Regions from separate parts of the Bacillus sp. FSL H8-0534 genome, predicted to be linked through region 4. Evidence: riboswitches for the same ligand, from Rfam matches in the RefSeq annotation. Region 4 holds a riboswitch; each other region holds the start of a gene.
The links. Region 4 has a riboswitch for S-adenosylmethionine ahead of MHH71_RS02695 (ECF-type riboflavin transporter substrate-binding protein). Riboswitches for the same ligand answer to the same signal wherever they lie in the genome.

Region 1 (2,206 bases), 4.1 Mb from region 4:
ATGGTGATGGAAATAAAGAGAAATCTGCACCAGCATAACGAAGTAGCTTTCCAAGTAGCAATGGATAAGAAAGTCCATATAATTCCGATGAAGCGTATGCGCCGCTTACAGCAGGATGTGCCATAATTGGAATCGATATATCATCATCTTCCGCAAGTGATTGCAATACATCTAATCCATACGAGAATACATTGAACAGAAGAATATCTGCACCAGCTGTGGCGGCACGTTTTGCATTTTCTTTAAGATCATATGTACGTCCTGTTAAATTCACTGCATATAAAGTCTTATGACCATATGTTTCGTATACAGACAGTAACACTTCTTTTCCAGAATGAATTCGTTTTGTGAGCGGTGTTAATGGATTTTCAAACAAAATTTCATCATCTTTTACAATATCTACACCACCAATTGCTTGATCACGGAGCTGTGTTTTTAAATATCCTATATTGCGTCCAAGCATTCCTTTGAAGATGCTCATCAGAAGTGGACGGTCGTGAATTTGTAAGAGATTTCGAATGCCCTCAATGCCAAATTTAGGGCCAGGGAAAAGTTCTTTTAAGTCATCTGAAAATGTTAAATCAATCAGTTTAACTTCGCCATCTAGTGATAATTTTCCAAATGTTGTTGTCAAAATAGCTGGTAAATCAGGGCTGAAATTTAGTGATGGATAATGAATTTTAATGAGTCCACGTGTCGCTTTTTTTCCGAGATACGTATTTACATGCTCTTGTTCTTCTAATTGTTCTACATGAATGACATTGCCTTTATGTTGTTTTAATTGTTCTTGTAATAAGTGTGGTAAATGAGTCCATGAACCAATTGTTAAACCGAGAGCAATTTGTTCTGCTTTTTGGTTTAAATTATGAGAATCATCATGGATTAAATAGGTTGCTGTTATTCCACTCATTTTTATAACCTCCTAGTTAAATAAAAAAACCTCTCAGCTAAGGAGAGGTTTTTTTACAACCAGCTCCTTATCTGTCAGCGTAATGCTGCGAGAATTAGCACCGTGCCTACAATTGTAGATCGGTTGCCGGGTTTCGTCGGGCTCGTCCCTCCACCTGCTCTTGATAAGAAGTATTTAGAAATGTTTGAATTTTTACGATATCTGAATTTTGACAGAGTTTTTTTAGAATGTCAATGGTTTTTTGAAAATTTTTAATTTCTGGATTCTTTGAACAGCTTCTTGTAGTCGCTCTTCTGTATGTAGTAATCCAATACGAACGTAGCCTTCGCCATGTTTGCCGAATCCAACTCCAGGTGCAACTGCTACATGTGCTTGTTCTAGTAATACATCGGCAAACTGTTCAGATGAAAAACCATGGGGAACGGGAAGCCAAGCGAAAAAAGAGCCTTTTGGTGCGACTACATTCCAGCCGATTGATTGACAAGCTGAAATAAGGGCATTTCTTCTAGATTCATAGCGATCAACTAGTTCAGTTACACAAGATTGTGAACTTAATAGTGCCTCACGAGCAGCCTCTTGTACAGCGCCAAAAATGCTGACATACATATGATCTTGCAATAAATTGATTGTTTCAATTACACTTTGGTTACCGATAGCAAAGGCGATGCGCCAACCAGCCATATTAAATGTTTTTGATAATGTATAAACTTCAATGCCAACATCTTTCGCGCCATTTGCTTGTAAGAAGCTAGTTGGCTTGTTACCATCAAAACCAATTGCTCCATAAGCAAAGTCATGAACCACTAAAATATCATTTTCATTTGCAAATGTAATTGTTTCCTCAAAGAACTCTTTTGATGCGACAGCACCAGTTGGATTGTTAGGATAATTTAAAAACATCAATTTCGCTTGTTTGGCAATAGTATCATCGATTTTAGTGTAATCTGGTAAGAAATCATTTTCTGCTAATAACGGCATCGTTTCAAATTTTGCTTTTGCTAAAGCGACACCTGATAAATAGTCAGGATATCCTGGATCGGGTACAAGAATTGGATCGCCAGGATTTGTAAAACAAATCGGTAATTCAACCAGCCCTACTTTTCCGCCAAATAAAACAGCAACTTCTGTTTTAGGGTTTACTTTGACTCCATATTCACGTTCATAGAACGTTGCAACGGCTGTTTTTAAGCTTTCATGTCCGCGAAATGGCGGATATTTATGATGAATTGCTTTTTCTGCTGCACGTTGTAAAGCTGTTACGATATGCGGCGGTGTTGGTTGATCTGGATTGCCTTG
Region 2 (2,206 bases), 320 kb from region 4:
TTACTTCTTTTATATACTTTTGTTTCATCATTCCCTTCTGTGAAAAAATTCGTTACAATGGAGTTGTATGAGAAATTTTGTACATAAATTAAATTCATAAAATATGCACCACAAAAAATAGTAAATTAAAAATCCTCTATTTGAATGAAAACCCTTTATAGCACGAATCAATTGTTGAGAAAAGTGCCTTCTTTCAAATGAACTCAAATATAATGATTTAAAATAGATTATTTTTTAGAAGTATGGATAATGCACGGGGGCCAGTACAAATGAAACAAAATAAGAAAAGTAAAAAAAGAAGAGTCTTGCAAGTGTTCTTGCTCATGGTTAGTTCTATCATTCTATTTGTAAGTTATGCAGCTTACGATATTTGGAGTTATCGCTTTAAAACGGATGAGGTGGATACAGATGCTGCTATTGTACTAGGAGCAGCTTCTTGGAACGGAAAACCATCTCCTGTATTTCGTGAAAGAATCAATCATGCGATTTCTTTGTATAAGAATGGAAGTATTAAAAAAATTATTTTTACAGGTGGTACTAAATTTGAAGCAGAGCAGGAAGAAGCACGTACTGCGAAAGCGTATGCATTAAAGCATAACGTAAAGGATGAAGATATATTAATTGAAACACAGTCGCGTTTTACAGAAGATAATTTAAAGAATGCGAAACAGGTTGGAATTGATAATGGCTTACATACGTATACGATTGTAAGTGATCCTCTTCATATGAAGCGAGCGATGAGAATAGCGAAGCATATTGGGATAGATGCATATGCATCACCAACGCCAACATCAGCATATAAAACATTAGATACGGAAATTCCATTTTTCTTTAAAGAATTATGTTCTTATATTGGATATGTTGCATCGTTACCTTTGCGTATATTGAAAGGTGATTAAAAAATAAAGAAAAGGATAGACAAAGGTAGAGTGGTTCTACGGAGTCTATCCTTTTTTTATGCAAATATGCTTTGGATTTTCTATAACTTTACAAATTATAGAAAAAACTTTCAATAAAAACCTTGTATTTTCATCGGAATAGTGACACACTAGAATGCATAATCAAATATAATCTTATCGAGAGAAGTGGAGGGAACGGCCCAATGAAGCTTCAGCAACCTATCTGTAATAAAAAAGGTGCTAATTCCGAGTAGATAAGAAGGAAAAGAGATGACAACCTTCTTAATATGTAAGGTTGTTTTTTAGTAGGAGGAGAAGGGATGAAACGTTTATTTTTTGCACTTGTAAGTATTGTATGTAGTTTATTTATCATTACGGGTTGCACGCAGACATCAGGGGGCGATCAAAAAGAAATTCGTTTAGGTTTTACACCTGGTCCGTACAGTGATCAAGTGAAAAAAGCGGTACAACCGTACTTAGAGAAAAAGGGATACAAAATTAAAATTGTTGAGTTTAATTCACCAAACGAAACAAATCCAGCATTAACGAATAAGGATATTGATGCAAATATATTTCAAAGTACTGCTTTTATGAAGTCTTACGCAAAAGAAAATAATGCGGAAATTTCAAGTATTATTCAAGTTCCATCAGCACCTCAAGGTGTATACTCTGAGAAACATAAATCATTAGATGATTTGAAAGATGGAATGAAGATTGGGGTACCAAATGATCCAGTTAATTTAGAACGGGCATTACGTATTTTAGAAGGGATTGGCTGGGTGAAATTAAAAGGAAATGTAAATATTTTAACAATTTCCGAAAAAGATATAACGTTTAAAAAGAAAGATTTCAAATTAGTACCACTTGAATCACCACAAATCCCAAGGGCAATGAAAGATTTAGATTACGGCATTATTAACGGAAATCTTGTCATTTCATCTGGACATAAGTTAAAAGAGGCACTGGAATTAGAAAAAACACCTTCACAACATAGAATTATTGTTACGGTTCGTGATGAAGATAAAGAAAAACAATTTGCGAAAGATTTAATTGAAGCATACCATTCACCAGAGTTCAAAAAGATGATTCAGTCTGAAGAACAATTTGAAGGGTTTGTGCTTCCTGACTACTTAAAGTAAAGGAGATCTTGACATGACATTATCATTTATAGAAACAGAAGAACAAGCTCTCGTATTGGAGAAGATAACAGAATTCATTCCGCAATTTGCAGGAAGGGAACATCAACTGAGCGAACTAGGCTCTTTTCCTTTTGAAAATATTAAAGACTTACAAAGTATTGGTTATAC
Region 3 (2,206 bases), 3.4 Mb from region 4:
CAGCGTATTCCGTACCACCGATTAATACGATGCGTTTTTCAAATGAAACCATGATGAATGCTTCAGAGTTTGTACCGTCGATCTCTGGATCTGCTTTAAAGCTTGGTGCAGAAACAATTGTGAACTCAGCTTCATGATTTGTTAATTCTTCTTCAGTTGGACGAATAAATAATTGATGTACAAATAAATTGTGCCATGCATATTCGTTAACAACTTGTAATGGAAGACGATAGTTACGATCAGCACCAGCGAATCCTTTAAATACGAATAATTCTTCTTTTTCCTTTAAGTATTCTAATACTTTTGTATATAATTTATTAAAATGTTCTTCAGAAATCGGTTGATTTACAGGTCCCCAAGCAATCTTATCGGCAACCGACGCTTCTTTCACAATAAATTTATCTTTAGGAGAACGTCCTGTATATTTTCCTGTAGAAGCAGAGACGGCACCAGTAGAAGTTAATTTTCCTTCATTTCTCATTAGTACTTTTTCCACTAATTGTGGAACGCTTAATTGAACCTGTGCATTGCTTCCGTTCAGTAATTCGTGTAATCCAATTTGGACATTCACAGTACTCATATTTATATACCATCCTTTTCATTTTAATGAAATATTTCTCGTAATCCCCATCAAGAGTATAACACAATCATATAAATAATGTATACTATTTATTTATTTTTGTTTGTGCGAATGTATTATTTTCCTATTTATATTTCGTCCAACAAATAATGCGAAAAACTTGTAGGAATATGTGAATATTAATTGACAAATGAATATCATTTCTTTAGTATAGGTTGGGACGGATACTCTCTTATCCCGAGCTGGCGGAGGGACAGGCCCGATGAAGCCCAGCAACCTCACTTGTAACGGTAATAAACAAGTGAATAGGTGCTAAAACCTGTGCGAGGCGAACGGTCTCGAACGATAAGAGCGAAGGGCAAAAAGCAGTATGCAAGTAGCAAATCAAACCTTTCCTCTATATAGGAAAGGTTTTTCTTTATACTTGTGTGGGAGAATAAATGAATGTCGCAGTTTGTGGCAAATTAAGGATGAGTTCCGTACAATATATACGATTACTGTAGGGAGGTTTACCACATGACAAAACAACGTCATCTGTTCACATCTGAGTCTGTAACTGAAGGACATCCAGATAAAATTTGTGACCAAATTTCTGATTCAATTTTAGACGCGATCTTAGCAAAAGACGCAAATGCACGTGTAGCTTGTGAAACAACAGTAACAACTGGTTTAGTATTGGTAGCGGGGGAAATTACGACTTCTACTTATGTAGATATTCCAAAAATCGTTCGTGAAACAATTCAAGGTATCGGTTACACTCGTGCAAAATACGGATTCGATGCAGAAACTTGTGCAGTTTTAACATCTATCGATGAGCAATCTGCTGACATCGCTATGGGTGTTGACCAAGCGTTAGAAGCACGTGAAGGTCAAATGACTGACGCTGAGATTGAGGCAATTGGTGCAGGGGACCAAGGTTTAATGTTTGGTTTCGCATGTAATGAAACAAAAGAATTAATGCCACTTCCAATCTCACTTGCTCACAAATTAGCTCGTCGTTTAACGGAAGTTCGTAAAGATGAAACATTAGAATATTTACGTCCAGACGGTAAAACGCAAGTTACAGTTGAGTATGATGAAAATGGTAAACCAGTACGCATCGATACAATTGTAATTTCTACACAGCATCATCCAGAAGCTACATGGGAACAAATCGATCGCGACTTAAAAGAGCACGTAATCAAAGCTGTAGTACCAGCAGAATTAATGGATGAGGAAACGAAATTCTTCATTAACCCAACGGGGCGCTTCGTAATCGGTGGACCACAAGGGGATGCTGGTTTAACAGGACGCAAAATTATCGTTGATACTTACGGCGGATACGCTCGTCACGGCGGCGGTGCATTCTCTGGTAAAGATGCAACAAAAGTTGACCGTTCTGCAGCATACGCAGCTCGTTATGTTGCGAAAAACATCGTAGCAGCTGGTCTTGCTGAAAAAGCAGAAGTACAACTTGCATACGCAATCGGCGTGGCACAACCAGTATCAATTTCAGTTGATACATTCGGCACTGGTAAAGTATCTGAAGAAGTACTAGTAGAACTAGTTCGTAACAACTTCGATCTTCGCCCAGCTGGTATCATCAAAATGTTAGACTTACGTCGCCCGATTTACAAACAAACAGCA
Region 4 (2,206 bases):
GGACTAATGCTCAGTTATAAAATTATTGAAAGTCATCAAGGAAGAATTAGTATTATGAGTGAGGTAGGAATAGGAACATCAGTTACAATCTATTTACCAATGTTTCAAAGTGAGCAAGTTACTTCTTGTGCAGCAATGTTACCTATAACAGGGGCTTTATGAGGATATTACTTTCTGGTTCATATAATAATAGAGTTAAAAAGCTATCTTATGATTTGTAAGATAGCTTTTGTTATATATTAATTTATTTTGAGAGTTAAAGAGTTCTTATAAATTATACAGTTGTTTATCTATTATCCAGCGAATTGTACAGCAGTTTTTGCATGTAAAAAAGCAGTATCAAATACAGGAATAGAAATGTCTTTCTGTGAAATAAGTAACGGTATTTCTGTACAACCTAATAAAATTCCTTCTGCACCATTTTCAATAAGTTTTTGAATGATTTGTAAGAAACGTACTTTAGATTGCTGTGAAATAATCCCTTTACTCAATTCTTGAAGAATGACATGATGAATGAAATTTCGTTCATCTTTTTTCGGAATAATTGTTTCAACACCATAATTAGCTAGTCTTGTTTTATAAAAGTCCTGTTCCATTGTTTGTTTTGTTCCAAGTAAACCAATCCGTTTCACATCATGTTCAACAATTTCTTCAGCACTGACATCACCAATATGAAGAAGGGGGATAGAGATTGCTTGTTCTACTTCTTCCGCAAATTGATGTACTGTATTTGAGCACATAAGTATACAATCTGCACCGGAACACTCTATTTTTTTTGCTACTTGAACGAGTTGATTTTGCACTTCCTCATATTGTTGATTTTGTAATAAATTTGTCACTTCGCCAAAATCCATGCTATATAGAACAAGCTTTGCATTATGATTATACTGAGATAGAGTTAGTGTATTAATATGTTTATAATAAAGAGACGTTGATTCCCAACTTAATCCACCAATTAATCCGATTACTTTCATGTCAAATTCCTCCCGTTAACATGTTTTGTTATGCTAATTATTCCATAATTCCGATAAGAATACAATGATTTATTAGATTGTTTTAAGAAAAATAAAAATAGTGAGAAAAATATTGAAATTAACTTGCGTTAATGCAATAATACAAATTACAAACGAATACTTATCCAGAGAGGTGGAGGGAACGGCCCTATGAAACCTCAGCAACCCCTATTTATTCATACAAATAGGAAGGTGCTAATTCCGCAAAAGACATATTGTCTTTTGAAAGATAAGAGGATCATATCTCAATAAAAAATGACCTCTTATAAAAGAGGTCATTTTTTATTGAGAAATTGAGAAGAAAGGAAGTGAAGACGCATAATTTAATTTTCTTATACATATAGGACTAATATAAACTAACTAGAATGAAAGGGGAATTCATATGAACAAATTATCTACAAAATTAGTCGTAGCAATTGGAATCGGTTCTGCAATATATGGTGTATTAGGTCTATGGGGATTTTCAATTGCACCAAACACATTTATAAAGCCTGCTTTGGCTATATTAACAATTTTTGGTGCGATTTTCGGGCCGATTGCAGGACTTTTGATTGGTCTTATCGGTCATACAGTGACAGATACCATCGCTGGATGGGGAATATGGTGGGGATGGGTACTTAGCTCAGGTATTATTGGATTTACGATGGGACTTGTACAAAAACGAGCAAGTTTCAGTGTGAAAAATGGAACATTTCGTAATCGAGATATTTCATATTTTGCTATAACAGGTTTAATCGGGATTGTCGTTGCAATCATATTTGCCGGTGCTTTTGATATTATCGTTATGGGTGAACCTTTGGATAAAATTGTTATTCAAGTATTCGGTGCAACGATTGCAGATATCCTTGTGTTCTTAATTCTTGGTTTACCAATCACACTGGGATTAGCGAAAGCAAATAAAAAACATACACATTTGAAGATTGAAAAGTAGGGAGATTACAATGAAGCCGATTATTTCCTTTGAACAATTTACATTTCAATATAAACAAGTGACAGAACCTACTTTAAAGGATGTTACATTCCGTATTTATCCAGGTGAAAAAGTATTGATTGCCGGTCGAAGTGGATCAGGAAAATCAACATTGGCCCATTGTATAAATGGGCTTATCCCTTTTTCATATGAGGGATCAAGTACTGGGAACATTTCAATATGTGGTAAGGATCCGCGAAAAGGTAGTATTTTTGAGCAAAGC

Region 1: linked by a shared signal. The riboswitch ahead of mtnW (2,3-diketo-5-methylthiopentyl-1-phosphate enolase) and the one ahead of MHH71_RS02695 (ECF-type riboflavin transporter substrate-binding protein) in region 4 are both predicted to bind S-adenosylmethionine.
Region 2: linked by a shared signal. The riboswitch ahead of MHH71_RS00940 (MetQ/NlpA family ABC transporter substrate-binding protein) and the one ahead of MHH71_RS02695 (ECF-type riboflavin transporter substrate-binding protein) in region 4 are both predicted to bind S-adenosylmethionine.
Region 3: linked by a shared signal. The riboswitch ahead of metK (methionine adenosyltransferase) and the one ahead of MHH71_RS02695 (ECF-type riboflavin transporter substrate-binding protein) in region 4 are both predicted to bind S-adenosylmethionine.

What each region holds. Positions count from the first base shown of each region.
Region 1 covers NZ_JBBOUC010000001.1:4,562,095-4,564,300, forward strand. Annotated here, with positions in the region: gene mtnW (2,3-diketo-5-methylthiopentyl-1-phosphate enolase) at 1-910, opposite strand, end outside; SAM riboswitch class I at 975-1,080, opposite strand; gene MHH71_RS23365 (pyridoxal phosphate-dependent aminotransferase) at 1,133-2,206, opposite strand, start outside.
Region 2 covers NZ_JBBOUC010000001.1:157,010-159,215, forward strand. Annotated here, with positions in the region: gene MHH71_RS00935 (YdcF family protein) at 270-899, shown strand; SAM riboswitch class I at 1,071-1,160, shown strand; gene MHH71_RS00940 (MetQ/NlpA family ABC transporter substrate-binding protein) at 1,220-2,038, shown strand; gene MHH71_RS00945 (acyl-CoA dehydrogenase family protein) at 2,052-2,206, shown strand, end outside.
Region 3 covers NZ_JBBOUC010000001.1:3,892,930-3,895,135, forward strand. Annotated here, with positions in the region: gene pckA (phosphoenolpyruvate carboxykinase (ATP)) at 1-580, opposite strand, end outside; SAM riboswitch class I at 810-932, shown strand; gene metK (methionine adenosyltransferase) at 1,097-2,206, shown strand, end outside.
Region 4 covers NZ_JBBOUC010000001.1:481,486-483,691, forward strand. Annotated here, with positions in the region: gene MHH71_RS02685 (PAS domain-containing sensor histidine kinase) at 1-162, shown strand, start outside; gene MHH71_RS02690 (aspartate/glutamate racemase family protein) at 294-974, opposite strand; SAM riboswitch class I at 1,132-1,249, shown strand; gene MHH71_RS02695 (ECF-type riboflavin transporter substrate-binding protein) at 1,396-1,944, shown strand; gene MHH71_RS02700 (ABC transporter ATP-binding protein) at 1,955-2,206, shown strand, end outside.